DNA from 4 places in the Gorillibacterium sp. sgz306347 genome. Region 4 is predicted to be linked to each of the others. Evidence: predicted binding sites of a transcription regulator. Region 4 holds the regulator's gene; each other region holds the start of a gene.

Region 1 (4,174 bases), on a different contig from region 4:
TGATCGTCATGGGCTTCATCGAGCCGTTCACCAAAGAGCTGCCGATGGAGTATGCGGTCGAGATGAACCGGCTGATCAAGTTCGAGATGGAAGGAAGCATCGGATAATCAAGGGTTGACACGTGTCCGCAGTGATCTTGACACTTTTGTGTCCAGGTTGCGCGGGCACGTTTTTTGTTTGCAACGATTTGAGCCGAACACGTGGAGTTATTGTAAAATAAGGAACATGAAGTGAACCGGTAGGTATGCCCGTTTGATTGTGAAAAACTATGGACGTCTGAAGGAGCATAACGATCACAATGATTTCTTTGATGGGTATCGTATCTTTTCTTAAGATTGCAGTTGCATCATGTTCCTTTATTCTGATAGGTTATGTTGTCTATCAAGCCGTCCGCTTGAAGCTTTGGAGCGGAAATGGCCAAACCGGTATGAGAGCGCTCTCGCAGAAAGAGAAGAGAAGGGACTTTGAATATTTGACCCAATATGTCCGGGAAGTCTATCCCTATAACGATGCTATTGTGCAATATAAATTTTTGGACGATCCTCGTTCGCTGGAAAAGGAATACATAGAGAGAGCCGGCAGGACAAGCAATAATTCGGATTTTTTTCGGCTAGTCTATGAATATATTCAACGCTTGAGACAAGGCGATGGCCATATCGGTGTATACTTTGGAAGTAATCAGCCTCTAAATCATAACTATTTGCACTGGTATTTCAACAATATCCCAAAAAGCACATATTACAAAACGGATTATTGGGGCGAGGAAGCTGCTAAATTTCCATGGTATGCTTTTTCCGATGCGGAGGCGGTTTATCGGAGTGGAACCTATGTTTTGAGGAAAGACCTCCTCTTTCCGGATAAAACTTTGCCGGCGGGTACGATCATTGCAGGCGTCAACGGAATGCAGACGGATGATTATGTGAAAACCCTTCAGAGCAAAACGCGATTATGGTTTGACGCCGATTTAAATAAGAATTTCATCCCAGCCCTTTTCTCGATCCATCCGGAATCCGGCTACTGGACCGCGGACTTTATGTTAAAAAACGGAGAGGTCTACACGGGAGAAATAGCAGAAACGAATCCGGTTGCAGAACCGGACAAAGGCTTGCGTTCCTCTCATTATCCGAATATGGTCTGCAAGGAGTTAGACGAGAATATTGGATATGTTAGGATTTTTACTTTCCATCGGCCATATATCGGGGGCGATAACGAGGTTTTTCAGAATTTTATGCAAGCTTCGAACGGGAAATACAAAAAGCTGATCATCGACATTAGAGGAAATACCGGAGGAGAACCGGAGTATTGGGGTGAAAATATTTTACGACCACTCCTTAAAGAGCCTAGGTTGTTTGTGCAGTATTCGGCTATCAGAAAAGGGTTCTTCAAACGGATGGGCATTCGATATCCCCTCTATAGATGGGTTATGAGAAACCATCTTTTGCAGAAAGACCTGTACCACATTGAACAGGTCGAGAAGGTAAACCATCAGGAGTTTAGCAAAGAAGATTGGGCTGTATTCAAGATAACGAAGAAATTTACGCCGAACAACAGCTTTCCTTTTCACGGAAAGGTTTATATCTTCACGGACCGGGATACATTTTCCGCCGGAGATTCTTTTGCAGCCGCAGCAAAAGCTTTAGAGCTTGGGCAATTGATCGGCACCTGTACAGGGGGAAGCGGATCGGCATTTCTGTCGCCGGTTGAGCTCGCGCTTCCCAACAGCCAAATTCTCTTGAGAATGAATGTGGAGGTAACATTGAATGACCAGCACCGGCCCAATCAAATACTGGGAACAGTGCCTGATGTTGAGCTCCAGCCTTCCACTTATCCGACGGTGAATCCCGAAAGCCTCGAAGTTCAAGATTTATTAAAGGATCCTTGGGTAAACTGGGTAATGAATCATTGAGCATATCGGAAGACCCGTCGGCCATGCGCCAGACGGGTCTTGTCAGTTCATTACCATTGATAAAGGAACATATGTTCGCCTATAATAAAGCAACCGAAGCAAACGGAGGCGATAAGGAGCATGGCAAAAAAACTTGATGGCAATGGCCTGTGGGAGTCGTCCAGGCTGATCCTGCCCGAGCACAAGGAGCGCATCCGGCAGTATTACAAAGAACGCAACCGGATTCCTCAACCGCAGCTCGCGCCGGAGGAGATTGACGAGAATGACGGAATGCTCCGTGCGGCCCGTGCGGACGTAGTGCCGGTCACACTGGACATCTGGACGGAGTATGAGATCCGGCAGCTTGCCGGAATCGTGGCCTACATAGATCCGCATTTAAGGCGGGTAAAAATCGAGTTCGACGAGGGCTTTGAATGGGTGGATTTCGGGGAAATCATTAGGGTTCGGTTTTAAGGAGGGTTCTCTTTCTCTTGCAGCTCAATTTTTTATTTGCAAATCGTTCCTCCTTAATTTAAACTGTACAGGAATAATTTAGGGAGAGGAACCAGAGAGAATGAACATCAAACGAACAACCGCCGTATCCGCGTTTCTGCTGACCGCATCGCTGAGCCTTGCCCTTGCGGGCTGCGGCTCCGGCAAGGAAGCGGGCGGCACCGCTTCGCCGGCGTCCTCCGCCGGAGCAGCCGCCACGTCAACCGCAACCGCTGCGGCTTCCACCGGGCCGAGCGCGACCGGGGAGGCTTCCGCAGCACCGAGCCCGGAAGCAACGGCTTCGCCCGAGGCTGCGTCCACCGCCGATTCCGGGGGAGAGGTGAAGAAGCATTCCGTCACCAAAGCGGAAGAGGAACTGATTCAGCAGTACATCAAAGTATTTATCAACGGGACGGATTCGGAAGCCAAGGAACAATACGTTGCCGAATATGTCCATCCCGATATGCAGGCTCTTTTCCAGTTGGGTGTGAACAGCGCGAGCGGAGACAAGCGGGAAGACTCCAAAATTTTGAAAGCCATCGCCCACCAGAATGAAGACACGGGAACCGAAGACCGCTTGATCCTGGTTGAATCCAAAGGCGGGGTGGAAGACATTTATATGCTTACGGAAGACAAACTAGGGTTTATTTTCACCAGCGAGGATTCCGAGCTGTTCCCTTCCATGCGGAAGTTGTTTAACTGACGAACGAATAAAACGGGCAGGAAACCGTACGCTTTGGCGGCGGTTTCTTTTTGTTTGTTCCAAACGGAAATAAAATTTCTATATATTCCTACTTATTTACAACTACATCCAGTAGCAGTATAGTAGAAACGAAGCGGGTGATTCCGCTTACATAATGGAGGTGGTTCCGTAATGAAAAGGAAAAAGCTTTTGGCATCCTTCGTTGCTATGGTGCTGATGTTTGGCATCGCTTCTTCCGCGTTCGCCGCCACAATCAATATTCCGTCTTTGAACTACTTTGTCCAGCACGGCTTTACGTCGAACACCGATCAGGCAACCTTCGTTTATACGAATAACACCGGCACAACCCAAACTGCGATTTTTCGCATTACCAATGTAAATTACAACGACAACAGCACGAGTCAGGTAGCGGGCAAGCTGGCGGGCTCTTATCAATTAAGATATGCGAACGGGACCACCATCAATTTGGGTACGATCAGCGGCTCCAGCCTGTCAGGCGGCCTGAACAATTACCTTGCGCCAGGCGCGTCTTTGGTGGTCAACGTAAAGCCTGCCACGGGCGTTAGCTCTGTTGCCTTCAAGATCAAATTTGACGGGCAGTAAAACAACCGGTCAAAGCAATCCTTGTTTTTATTAACGTAATGGAGGTGCTTTTCTATGAAGAGGAAAAAGCTTGTTGCATCTTTGGTTGCCTTATTGCTGATGGTGGGAATTGCCTCAACCGCATTCGCCAGCTTGAGCACCATCGTGGTGCAGTCCCTGAACAACAATGTCGTGCACGGCTTCAGCTCCAACAGCGACATGACGACCTTCGTCTACCGTAACAACAGCGACCGCCCGCAAACCGTAGGTTTTGTTATCACCAACCCCCAGCTCGGCGATATGAATACGAATCAAGTGGCGGGTAAACTGACCGGCAGCTATATGGTAAGCTTCCCGAACGGCCAGACGATTCCCTTGGGAACGATCGGCGGGTCCCAATTATCCGGCGGTTACGCGAACAGTCTGAATCCCGGAGCGCAGCTGGTGGTCAATGTAAAGCCGGCGGCAGGCGTCAATTCGGTTGGCTTTAAAATTATGTTTGTCGGACAATA
Region 2 (4,174 bases), on a different contig from region 4:
GCCCGGCGGTTTCGCTCCTGGGTCCCGCCGAAAAGCTGGGCTTTCAGGCGGACGCGGTCGGCGGCGTAAAGGGCGCCCATGCCTTTCGGGCCGCGTATTTTATGCGACGACAGGCTTAACAGATCGATGGGCAGCCGCTTTAAGTCGATGGGCAGCGAACCAAAGGCTTGTACGGCGTCCGAGTGAAAAAGGACCCCCGCTTCCCGGGCGACCGCCCCGATCTCGGCCACGGGCTGCAGCGTGCCGGTCTCGTTGTTGGCGAACATGACGGAAATGAGGAACGTATCCGGGCGCAGGGCGGCCTTTACGTCATCGGGCGAAACGCGCCCTTTGGCATCCACCGGCAGATAGGTTACTTCCACGCCCATCTCCTCCAGCCGTTCGCAGGCGTGGAGCACGGCGTGATGCTCGATCCGGCTCGTGATGAGATGCCCCTTGTAGCCTCCCGCCGCGGCAAGGCCAAAAAGCGCCAGATTATCGCTTTCGGTGCCGCCCGAAGTAAAGATGATCTGCCGGCCCGATACGTTCAAGGCCCGGCCGATCCCGTCCCTGGCGCGCGTGACCGCGGCCAGCGCCTCGCGCCCGAAGGAATGGATGCTCGAGGGGTTGCCGTACGCCTCCGACAGATAGGGAAGCATGGCTTTCAAGACATCGGGGTGCATCGGCGTCGCCGCCGCATGGTCCAAATAAATCCGGTTCATGTCGAACCTCCTCCAAAAAATCGGACAAAAAAACGGGCCGCACTCTCGCTGCGGGGAAGCTGCTTCGTCCCCGCCCCGACGGCTGTCCGTTTTTCGGCCAAGCATGGTGAATGGCGTTCCGGGTTAGTTCCGGGCTAAATGTAGAACATATAATTGCCTATATCTACAGGATTGTAGCAGAGTCAAGATTAACCCGCAATACTACTGGTTTTTTTTGATTTCATACCTACAAGTATCTACATTAATAAACAACGAAATACAATAAAAAATGTGGGGAAGGCGTGGGTATCAAAAAAGAGCAGGAAGGACCGAACGCCTTTCTGCTCTTTTTACTTTATCAACGGCTGCTCCTGTAAGCCGTTAAGCCCCGACGATCCCGATCGGTCGTCGTGGACAGCTCCGCATAGGTCGGCATCCGCCGGTATTTCGTGAAATAGTTGTACACGATCCGAAGCAATTTTCGTTCAAAATCCGTGAGCATTAAAACCGTGCCCCCGTGACTTCCCCGAAATCCACCCATTCAAAACCCTCGTCAAATTCGATTTTTACCCGCCGTAAGTGCGGATCTATATACGCCACGATCCCGGTAAGCTGCCGGATCTCATACTCGGTCCAGATGCCCAGTGTAATCGGCACCACGTCCGCGCGGGCCACCCGGATCATGCCGTCGATCTCGTCGATCTCCTCTGGCGCGAGTATCGTTGACTTTATTATATGCGAACAAAAGTTCGTTTATCAAGAAAAATACTCAAAAGTATCACAACACGGAATGCACGTTCCCTTATAATCCAGACCGATAGAGAGTATAATATTCCTAATATTCCCTACTACGGAGAAGATTATGGAGCAATCTGATATCTTTAATGTTTATATCGATGAAGCCGGCGATGAAGGTTTTGCAGTTAAAGAAGAAAAGTGGGTAAGTTCCGAATGGTTTATAATCGGAGCGCTTATTGTGCGCAAATCAAATGATTTGCAGCTTTCAAGATGTGTAGACACAATTAAAGCGCATTTCAAATTTGAAAAATGTCGTCAAAAACCCCTCCATTTTGTTGATATGCCACACGACAGAAAGAAATATGTCATCAGCTGTTTGGTGTCAACTGGGTTGTTTCGATGCTGTTATGTTGCAGTAAATAAAAAAAGAATGCAGAAACCAGAAACTTTCAAAGCGCATAAAGGATTTCTTTACAATTATTACACTAGGTATCTTTTGGAGCGCGTTTCTTGGCTCGTTGATAGTAAAGGGCATAGCAAGGCGAACTTAATCTTCGAAAACAGGAGTAGCACCTCTTTTGAAGAGTTAGAGCGTTACATTAAACAAATTGAAAAGGACAGAACTGTTCAAATTCGCAAGAACACAATTCTCAATACCCAAGCTCTAAATAAAAGCCAAAGCAAAAATCTGCAACTAGCCGACGCCATAACAAGTTCACTCTTTAAGGCACTCGAGAAGAATAGTTTTGGATTGTACGAAGAGAGTTACATTCTGCAGTTAAAATCGCATGTATATAACGTTGCTAACAACTATCATTCATATGGAATGAAGTTTTACCCGATGAATTCTAACGATGATGAAATTATTTTAGAGTACCCTTGGCTAGAGCTGTTTACAAAGCCCAAGGTCATGGTATAATATGGATAGAGCAGGCGTGCGCGAGGCAAAAACAAGGTCGTTTGATAACGGCAGCGTCAATTGGACGTGGGATCCTTGTTCTCGGAGTCTGTTTCTTTCTTTATTAATAAAGCCCCCAATTTTGCCTTGTTGGCAAGTGGGGGCTTTCATTATTAAGCCGTCAAAATCGGTTCAGACTTTTTAATGGCATTGTACTCCAACCGGATTTCGAGTGCGGTAGAACAGCGTCAGCACCGCGATAGTCGCGGATATTCGCCGCAAGCTAACCCGTCCGGGCGAGCTTTTGCATAAACTCTTCACCCACTCCCAACATCATGGTAATATTAGCCATAGGGAGGTGACGATTTGATAATCCTGATGATTGTGTGTTTTGTGCTGTTAGTAGTCTTTTTATGGCTGATGATAAGAACTGCCATCAAGAAAAAACCATACGCTATTCACTTCGCCGGATTGATGCTCAGTTTTGTGGGGGTCATAATTGGGTTGGTCATGACAATTTCGGAAGATACGCCGTCTGGCACGGACTACCTGAGATATTTAGAAAATAAAAATGCCCCCATTACTGAAACTTCATCCGTAACTGTATCGGCAGAGGAATTTCGGCTGATTAAAAATGGAATGTCATATAACCAAGTAAAAAAAATAATTGGTGGGGCGGGAGAACTTATTTCGGAAGCTGGCGACCCCGACACCGATTCCCACTCGGTGATTTACTCTTATCAAGGAGTCGGAGATCCTGGGGCAAACGCTACCTTCTTATTCCAGGGTGGAGCATTGGATAGTAAATCTCAATTTGGGCTTGAATGACCCGGATGGAATTGAACTATACCGAACGGCCCGCGAAAAGCAAAAAAACGCCTCGACCGCCGAATAGGCAGCGAGGCGTTTTGCTTGGCGAATAAGGCCCCACACGCCTATTTGGTGTGTGGGGTTGTCTGGCATCGTCTGATGTAGAAGTTTTATTTGCAGGGGGACATTTTAAGAGCAGAAAGATCTTTTTCGGCACGCACAATACTTTGCCACAAAATTTTAATGAGCTCTTCTTTGGGTTTTTTCATAAGTTCATCTTTCACAAGAAATCATCCTCTCTTAAAGGCCTAGAGATCTTACATTATCTGCTTTGTCCCCTAGTTGTAAAATCATTGCTTCGGCACTTTTCTTTTGTTTCTCAAGTTCATTTTTCTTTAACCTTGCAGACCACTTTTCATACATTTCAATTAGGTTGACAAAAAATTCACCAGATGAACGGTAAAAGGCAATCACTACGAGCTCTCTTTCAAATATCCCGCAAAAACTTTTACCCACTGGCGTAAACATCGTATCATCATCTGTTACGCCTTTTAGGACTGCTACGCTTAGATATTCCATCTTATTCAAAACATAAAGAACTTGTGATTCCACTTTTATTATCATCTCGGCAAGCTGTTCTTTTGATAGCTCGTCGCTGGTGACTGTATAATTTCGAAAATATAGTTTACTATCTGTCACGGGTTCTTTGATCTCTCTTGCTAAAGCCTCTCGATATTGATTGTAAGCTGGTAAAATTTCTGAGGCGTAGATATCGAGGAATTTCAATGAGTTCTCTACAGCTGCACGCTCAGACTTTTCCTTCATGTCCTTCTTTAAAAGGCGGACCTGTGAAATAGTTACCCACAAACCAATGCCCAATGCAACACCAGCTACATCATTCAGAAAAGAAAATGTTTCTTTTAGCCAGTCGAACATATTACAAGAAATCTCCCCCTCCGTATATAGATAATTCGCCAAGAGGAGGGTAATTCCTTTTTATCCCATTAACTTTTTTTGCACTTCTTAATTTTATGTAATCATAAGTTAA
Region 3 (4,174 bases), on a different contig from region 4:
ACACAAACAGCGCCGTTGGCCGGTCCGCGAGCTCCAGGAACCGTCCGGCCGCCTGCTTGCCGCAGCCCAGCGTCCCGTCCGTGACGAGAATATGATCCGGCGGGACGTCCAGCTTCCGTTCCCGCATCGCCGCAAGAAAACCGTCCCGCCGGTCGGCCGCCGCCCGGTGCTGGAGGTTGCCCGTCACATGGGCGATCCGGCGGTGCCCCAGGGCGTGAAGATGCCGGACGGCTTCGGCCGCACCCGCATGATTGTCGATCCGGACGTTCGGAATGCGCAGGCGTTCGAAGTAATTTTCGATCACGGCAAAAGGAAACCTCACCGCCATCAAATGCTCGATAACGGGCAGGTCCTCCTCCGCGCTTCCGAACAAAAGAACCCCGTCCGCCGCCCCGCCCATGAAATAGCGGATGTAATGGCTTTTGTTGACCGGGTCCGAACCGCAGCTGCAAAAAACGAGCCGGTACCCGCGCTCCGCAGCTTTGCGCTCCAGCTGTTCCGCCAGCTCCATGTACAGAGGGGAGTGGAAGGAGTCGTACACGACGCCGATGACGCCTGTCTTGCTCGTGACCAGGCTCCGCGCGGCGATGTTTGGCGTATACCGCAGCTCGGCCGCCGCCGCAAGCACCCGTTTTCGGGTTTCGGCATGCACGCCGTACTGCTGATTCAGCACTTTTGACACCGTTGTCTTGGAGACTCCGGCGCGTTTGGCAATATCCAGAATGCTGGCGATCGGCCACCGCTCCTTTCTTCGTTTCCCCGCGATGGGGAACGTTCCCTAACGCTAATTTAGCGCAGCTTTTCCAAAAGCACAAGCTTATTCGCAAAAAACGTCGGGGCCTTCGCCGACGGTATGAAGTACGGCTCCGCATAAGCGCGATCCGGCAAGAGCCAAAAGGCAAACTGGGTGAAACGCGGAATGCGCCAAAAACCGAGACCGGTGAAAGGCGAGGAATGACAAAAGGCGAGATCGGGTGAAAGGCGAGGACTCGGCAAAAAGTGAGAGCGGACGAAAGAAGCAGATTCGGCATAAAGCGGGACAGGGCAAAGACCCCCGCAAACGCGTGTATCGGCGGGCCCGAGATCAGACCGGACGACGGCGCGGAACCGGCAGAGGCCGCGCCCTTACCGGCCGATCAGCAGATCCAGGTAGGCGTCCAGCCGCTCCTCCACCTCGATCTGCACCCGCTCCCAACTGAGAAACATGCGATCCGAATACCCTTTGTATACGTAGAGCATGCGGATGCCGAGCCGGTCCTTGGACTCCAAGTAGACGCGGATTTCGCGGCGGCGCAGCTCCCGTTTGACCTTGACCAGATCCGCATGGACGCAATCCATAGCTTTTTGCAGCAGTTCCAAGTATACTTTTTTCAGGCGCATTTCGTCCCGGTCGAACCGTTTTCGGTTGCGTTCGATGACCGTCAGGGCGATGGGCAGCAGGACCGATTCCTTGATCAGAAGCCGGTCCGTCGTATCGAGAAGGCCTGGCGTCCGGAAGGACGGGGGCTGCAGCAGAGAGGACAACCCCGGAGCAAAAGGGATTTCTGCCACGTGAGGACCTCCTTTGCGGATTAAAATAGGGAACGTTTGTTCTTATTTTATGCAAAACTTATTATACAATGCGCCAAGCGGCGAAACAATCGGCAACAATTTCAAACAGGAGGGAAACGCAGGGTGCAAAAATTTTCGGACGGGCTGTTTACCGTTTCCATGATTCTTTTGATCATTTCGTTTCTGGCGGCGGGGTTCGGAGTTCCGGCTTCGATTCTGCGGCGGGGAGACGTCCGGTCGGAGGAAGGCGTGACGGAGCGGACGCGTCAAAAGTACGGCAAACAGGATGATGCCCTCAGCAAAGTATGGAAGTCGAAGCTGTTTTGGATTTCCGTGGCGGGAATCGCCATTTCCATCGGGTTGAGCTATTTGTAATCAATCGCAAAAAAGCGGCCGAAGCGGCCGCTTTTGTTATGCGCAGACGTTACCGGGGATCGGGGGACGGCTCGGGAGAAACGGTTTTTCGCCCCTTTGCCCAGGCTTCCGCCTTGCTCCGGTGCTCGTCCGTTACCCGGCTGGCAAGGGTTTTGATCGCGCCCGCCAAAATCGCGGCGTCGTCCGTCCACCCGGCCAGCACAAGGAAGTCCGGAATAACGTCAATCGGCAGAATGAAATAGGCGAGCCCGGCAAACGCCACGGCCTTCGCCCATTTTGGCGTTTTGGGATCGATGGCGCAGTAGTAGATCGCCACGGCGTCCAGCAAAAAGGGGATTTTCGCGGCGTTGGCCTTCACTTTGTCCCAAAAATGCCGCTGGACGTATTCTTCGTCGGTTTGATCGGGCTTGCGGGCAAGGCGAACCTCTTCCTTTGCTTTCATGGCGCACCCCTTTCTTTTGGTCATCCGAATAATTGCCTTCTTCTTTCTTTTACACGCGGCCCGTGCGGGAGAAACAGCGCGGCCCGGCGCTCCGGCCCTCGGCAGAGGGGCAGCGGAAAGCGCATGGGAGAGGGCGGACGGCGGACGGAGGACGAGGGCGGCGGAAAGCAACCCTTTACGGCCCTGGAATTTCTTTTACAGCCAGGACGAACGAACGCCGGCAGGCCGGGCAGTGGGCGGTATGCAGGCAGACGTGCTCCGCCAGATCGGGATACCCGTTGGTGGCCGACACGTCGTCGATCGGCCGGTATGGCGAGTAGGGGCCGAACGTGTCGTTCAGCCGGCCCCGGTCTTCGGTCGGCCCGCCGCAAGCGGGGCACTCGGCCGCAAGCGTGCGCAGCCCGTTGCAAACGGGACAAATACCGGACATCGGCACCGCTCCTTTCGGGAGGTTTTTCCTTACCGAAAGTTTACCCCAAAAGCCCGGCGGGCAAGCAGACGACGGAAGCGGTTCATGCCCCGGCGGGGCGTACGCGCGGAGTGGGTGGGGCGGAGGAGGCCGCCATGGCGTAGGTGCACGTGTGGTACGCTGGAGCGGAAGCGGTCCGCACTCGGCGTGGGCGTACGCGCGGAGTGGGTGGGGCGAGGGGGCCGCCATGGCGTGGGTGCACGTTGTGGTACGCTGGAGCGGAAGCGGTCCGCACTCGGCGTGGGCGAGCGCGGTGCGGCTGTGAAGCAAAAGCGGCCCATTCTTCAGCGCAGGTAATCCGAAGGGTAGCTGCGGATGCAGGAGCTGGTTAACGCGCCTGCCCGGGGGCGGATAACAAACGAGGCTGTCAAAAGTCAAAATTGACTTAAGACAGCCTCGTTTTTTGCTTGCTTCCCTTTTTGCAGAGCTCGTTTTTGCCAAGGGGATGCCCTAACGGTTGCCACAGGGCTTATTCCCGGCAAAATCGCCGTTTTTTTGCGCTAACGGTTGCCACAGCGCTTATTTGGGGAAAAAGGGGGCGGTAACAGGCAAAAAAGCCAAAATAAGCTCCGTGGCAACCGTTACATTTCGCACCCGCCCTTTTTCGGGCAAATAGCCTCTGTGGCAACCGTTAGCCCGCCGCCGCCATGCCCTGCCGCAGATACCACAAAAAACAACAGGGGAGTCAATCCTTTAAACCGCCCGGAGGGGGACCGGTGAGCCGTCCGGAGGGGTGGGCGGGCCGGCCCAGGCATTCCGCGCCTTCGTCTCCTCCGACTCCCCCGCGTCTCCACCGCCTACGTTCAGCGTTTCATGTTGCTGCTGTGACCGGGCGAAAGCTTGGCGGACGGGTCGATGTACACCTTGGCGTTATTGATCGCCGTTGGCGCTTCGCCGAAGCCGACCGCGATCAGCTTCAGCTTGCCGGGGTAGGTGGTAATGTCGCCGGCTCCGAAGATGCCGGGAATGCTCGTTTCCATACGCGAATCGACCACGACGGAGTGGTCCTCGATTTCGAGGCCCCATTCCGAGATCGGGCCGAGGGAGGAAACAAAGCCGAAGTTCACGATGACGTCATCCACTTCAACCTCGGTTTCTTCGCCGGTTTTGATGTGCTTCAGGACGACGGCTTCGATCTTGCCCTCGCCGCGCAGGGCGGAGATTTCCGTCGGGGTGACCACCTCCACCTTGGAGGCCATCAGGTTGGCTACGCTGTGCTCGTGCGCGCGGAACTTGTCGCGGCGGTGAATCAGCGTCACCTTCTCCGCGATTGGCTCCAGCATGAGCGCCCAGTCCACGGCGGAGTCGCCGCCGCCGCTGATCAGCACTTTTTTGCC
Region 4 (4,174 bases):
CAATGCCCAAAAGCTCGGCGGCGCGGCGGAAGATCGTCATGGCCGGTTTGCCTTCGCCAAACTCGCCGGAAATGATGATATGATCAAAATAAGCCGCCAGCTCGGGAAAGCCGGCAAGCTTCTCCTGCTGAAGGTCCGGCGCGCCATTGGTCAGCAGCAGCAGCTTGTACGATGCTTTCAGCTCGTCCAGTACTTCGAAGGTTTCTTCGTACGCAAGCGGTCGGGAACGGCGCTCCCGGGGAAAACGCTCCGCAAGCTCGGCGCCCAGACCGGCGTCTTCGACTCCGGCGGCCGCAAGCCCTCTTGTCCAGGCTTCCTTGCGGTAGCCGGGAGCCAGCGACTCCAGCTTGCGGAAGCTTTCCAGCTCGCCGCCGGAAAAGTTGGCCCAGAGCGCTTCAAAGGGATTGATGCCAATCATTTTGGTAAACGCAAACGTCTCGAAGGACTCGTACAACGTCCTCGCTTCCCGGCGGACCTCTTCCTCCAGCCGGTCCGGGTCAAGCTCCGGCCGGCATTCGGCGGCATACCGGCAGGTGGCTTCGAAAGCTTCCTTTACGCTCCGCTCATCCCACAGCAGCGTGTCATCCAAATCGAATAAAACCGCTTTGATGGCCATCCTAATCCCCCGACTTTCCGAATTATCCTTACATTTCGTTCAGTTTGATATCGTTCCGGACGGCGAACTCGCGCAGCGCGTTCGAAACCTCCGCCACCGGGAACCGGTGAATAAACTTCGTAAAGGTCCAGGCTTTGCGCTTCACCTTCATCTGGATGACGAGGCCGCTTTTCATCAGCCGGATCTCCTCAATCTCGTGGGCGTATGCCGTTTGAAACCCGGTGAACCGGCGGGCGGTCAGCGAGTTCCTGCCGACTGACAGCGTCGGCCGGTTGATCACGAGCAGCAGGAGCGCCAAAGCGACGTAAACCGCAAACCAGATCCAGGCGCTTTGCGTCATGTTTCCGGCGGAATAGGTCAGCCAGAGATTGACGACGGTCATGAAAATCAGAAAGATGGGAAGAATCCAGTAGCGCCCTTTATAGGTGATTTGATTTTCCTTGGTGACGGTTCCCAAAGGAGCAAGCCCGTCCTTCTTGCGTTTCTTGTTGATGTCTTTCTGGTTCTTCTCAACCATGCGCTCCCATTTACGGGACATTGTTTTCTTCATCCTCTACGAATTTGATGGATTCCAGCTGATATTTCAAGGACCGCTTGAACGCTTCAATGTATACTTTGCGGAGCTCGTTGCGTTCCTCCAGCTCCTCGTCGGTCAGACCGGTCGACTTGGCCTTGCGGGCAAGCTCGTTGATCCGGGCAACCGTTTCATCCATGTTCATGTTTCAGCCTCCCGTGTTGCGTTATCCCTTCTACTTTGCCATTCGCCCGAAAGGTTGTCAAGGCAATCCGGCCGAATGAATGGGACGCAAATGCAAAGAAGCACACGGCTTTCGGGCCATCCGGCGGATGACGGCAAAACCGGTGCTCCTGTATGTGAATAGCCTGTTGAAATGGACTTAATTGGACGGGGGCAAGGCAAGAATTTGACCCACTTGAAGCTGCGGGCTTTCCAGATCATTGCAGCTCATCAATTGATCGATATAGCGAGACATTCCCACGCCGTTGCGGTGTTCTCTCGCAATGCTCCACAGCGTATCCCCGGGTCCGACATCGATCAGCTTTACGGATGCTTTCTCTTCCAGGTTTATCGCAACAGAGGAGTCCGAACCTGTGTTCGTCCCCTTGGCAGAATCTACTCCTACCGCATAAGCTTTAAGCAAAAAGCCGGAGAAAAAGGTCACCGCTACGAGCATAGCGAAAACTACAGCCATCAGTTTATACTTGGGTCCAGCGGTCAAGCGGCGGGAAAAATCCGGCTTGGCAGCCGGCATATTCATCTTTTGTTTACCGGTATTTTCATTATGTAAACTACTCGTCCGATTATTGCCCCAATAAACGATGACCGAATTCATATCAAGCCCTCCCAAACATTTGTTCTGCTTTTACTATAAAGCGAACATACGTTCATGTCAACAGAAAAAGCGAACAAATGTTTGTTCTTGTGCGAACGGACTCGAACTTATGTTTGTACGAACTCCGGTTCTATGTTATAATTTGCTTACATTTCCTATGATGGAGTGATTCAATTGACGAAATTATCCGGCCGCCAGCAGGCCATTCTTGAATTTATCCGCAACGAAGTCCGGGTAAAGGGATATCCGCCTTCCGTCCGGGAGATTGGGGAAGCCGTCGGTCTCGCTTCCAGCTCCACGGTACACGGTCACCTGGACCGCCTGGAAAAGAAAGGCCTGATTCGCCGCGACCCGACCAAACCCCGGGCCATCGAGCTGCTTGGCGGCGGAGAAGAGACCGAAACGGTGTTCTCCTTTGCCGTATCCCGCGTTCCGCTGATCGGCAAAGTGACGGCCGGCATGCCCATTACTGCAACCGAGAATATCGAAGACTATTTCCCTCTCCCCTCTCATTATGTCGGGGACCATACCGTCTTTATGCTGACGGTCGAAGGCGACAGCATGATCAACGCCGGCATCCACAGCGGCGACTATGTGATCGTTCGCCAGCAGCAAACCGCCAACAACGGCGACATTGTCGTTGCCATGACGGAAGACGATGAAGCAACGGTTAAAACCTTCTATAAGGAACGGGACCACATCCGGCTGCAGCCGCAGAACGATACGATGGCCCCCATTATTCTTCCCAACGTATCCATTCTCGGCAAGGTTGTCGGCGTATTCCGGGATATTCATTAATCCATTCCGGGTACGGCATAGCAAAACCCTCGCGTCCATCCGGCGCGAGGGTTTTGCTTTGTTCCTTTGGTTTTCAACCGTCTCTGTCAGCGCGCTTCCCTCAGGTCCTTGACCCGGACATTGGCGCTGAACAGCGAGCCTTCGCTGCTGACCTTGAAGGAGGGGTATCGCTCCTCCGCCTCCAGCCGCATCGTTTCGTCAAACTGCCCTTGCTGCTGCCGGTCCACGTAGAAGAGAAAAGGATCGTCCTGCACCTTGATGTCGGTGCTATTCGGAGCATCCAGCAGCTGGAGCACGAGCACGCCATTGCAGCCGCAATCTTCGGTGTCGTAATACAGCTTGAAGCAGCCTTTTCCGCCGCCCAGATGCTCCCTTAACCGGTTCTCCGTCAGCTCGTTCAGCGTGATCTTCATGCTTTGCTCCTCCTCCCGTTCCCGATCCTACAGGAAAAGCTTTACTTCCCCGTTTTCTTCCTTCACCACATAGGTCTGCACTTGCCCCTGATCGGGCGCTTGAACAAGACCTGTGGCCAAATCGATTTTCCAATCGTAAAGCGGATCATAAATGTACCGGCCGGAAACAATGGCTTCCGTCAAGGTGCCGCCTTTCGGATGCGGACTGGCATTGTCGATGGCGAACAGCTCCTTGTCGGAGGTGCGGAAAACCGCCAAAACCCGGTCCTCCACCTGCACCGTTCTCCCGATCCGGGACGGAAACGCCTCGCTTTTGCCGATGAAAATGCCGTTTGCCTGCTGCGTCATGAGCCTGAAGCACTCCCTTCTATGATTACCCGGCCTGCCGGACCGGAATCCTCAAAGCTGCGGTTGAACCACTTCAAAATATGCCGACCGGGCTTTATCGTCGGCCAGTACCTTTTTCCACGGGTCCTCTACTTTCTGCAGCGCGAACTCAATGCGCGCTTTCAGGGCTGCGCGGTTGTCGGTGTCTTCCACGACCGCCTGCTTGATCGCGTCCAGACCGATCCGTTCCACCCATTCCGAGGTCCGCTCCAGATACTTGCCGGTCTCCCGGTAATGCTGCATGACGGCTGCCACTACGTCCACCAGTTCACCGTCCGTCTTCACCTTGCACAAGGAATCGGCCAATCGGGGCTTGATGCCCCCGTTGCCGCCGACAAAGATTTCCCAGCCGCCGTCGTTGCCGACGATTCCGATGTCTTTGGTGCACGATTCCGCACAGTTCCGCGGGCAGGCGTTAACCGCCATTTTGAACTTCGCCGGGAAGTCCAGCCGTTCAAACTTGCGTTCCAGCAGCTCGCCCATGGCCATGGAGTCCACCGTACCGAACCGGCACAAAGGCGCGCCGACGCATGTTTTCACCGTGCGCAGCGATTTGGCATAGGCATAGCCGGAAGGCATATCCAGCTCCTCCCACACCTTCGGCAGAT

Evidence for each region. The regulator LexA, encoded in region 4, represses DNA repair genes until DNA is damaged. The targets are predictions, from matches to a motif close to CGAACATATGTTCG.
Region 1: the regulator LexA is predicted to act here: its motif matches at 1,971-1,984, upstream of AC6I6H_RS16135 (YolD-like family protein).
Region 2: the regulator LexA is predicted to act here: its motif matches at 1,419-1,432, upstream of AC6I6H_RS03080 (YolD-like family protein).
Region 3: the regulator LexA is predicted to act here: its motif matches at 1,581-1,594, upstream of AC6I6H_RS02145 (YhjD family protein).

What each region holds. Positions count from the first base shown of each region.
Region 1 covers NZ_JCAPET010000031.1:26,431-30,604, reverse strand. Annotated here, with positions in the region: gene sufB (Fe-S cluster assembly protein SufB) at 1-107, shown strand, start outside; gene AC6I6H_RS16140 (S41 family peptidase) at 299-1,906, shown strand; gene AC6I6H_RS16135 (YolD-like family protein) at 2,027-2,359, shown strand; gene AC6I6H_RS16130 (hypothetical protein) at 2,460-3,080, shown strand; gene AC6I6H_RS16125 (hypothetical protein) at 3,252-3,683, shown strand; gene AC6I6H_RS16120 (hypothetical protein) at 3,738-4,174, shown strand, end outside.
Region 2 covers NZ_JCAPET010000003.1:64,333-68,506, reverse strand. Annotated here, with positions in the region: gene AC6I6H_RS03090 (cysteine desulfurase family protein) at 1-701, opposite strand, end outside; gene AC6I6H_RS03085 (hypothetical protein) at 1,039-1,182, opposite strand; gene AC6I6H_RS03080 (YolD-like family protein) at 1,182-1,400, opposite strand; gene AC6I6H_RS03075 (DUF3800 domain-containing protein) at 1,543-2,337, shown strand; gene AC6I6H_RS03070 (hypothetical protein) at 2,683-3,144, shown strand; gene AC6I6H_RS03065 (DUF4760 domain-containing protein) at 3,427-4,062, opposite strand.
Region 3 covers NZ_JCAPET010000002.1:129,774-133,947, reverse strand. Annotated here, with positions in the region: gene AC6I6H_RS02150 (LacI family DNA-binding transcriptional regulator) at 1-715, opposite strand, end outside; gene AC6I6H_RS02145 (YhjD family protein) at 1,126-1,551, opposite strand; gene AC6I6H_RS02140 (hypothetical protein) at 1,675-1,926, shown strand; gene AC6I6H_RS02135 (YkvA family protein) at 1,976-2,392, opposite strand; gene AC6I6H_RS02130 (hypothetical protein) at 2,544-2,798, opposite strand; gene AC6I6H_RS02125 (NAD(P)/FAD-dependent oxidoreductase) at 3,641-4,174, opposite strand, start outside.
Region 4 covers NZ_JCAPET010000006.1:112,515-116,688, forward strand. Annotated here, with positions in the region: gene AC6I6H_RS05540 (HAD family hydrolase) at 1-616, opposite strand, end outside; gene AC6I6H_RS05545 (hypothetical protein) at 645-1,154, opposite strand; gene AC6I6H_RS05550 (DUF896 domain-containing protein) at 1,144-1,335, opposite strand; gene AC6I6H_RS05555 (LysM peptidoglycan-binding domain-containing protein) at 1,513-1,968, opposite strand; gene lexA (transcriptional repressor LexA) at 2,143-2,766, shown strand; gene AC6I6H_RS05565 (iron-sulfur cluster biosynthesis family protein) at 2,853-3,179, opposite strand; gene nirD (nitrite reductase small subunit NirD) at 3,207-3,527, opposite strand; gene nirB (nitrite reductase large subunit NirB) at 3,579-4,174, opposite strand, start outside.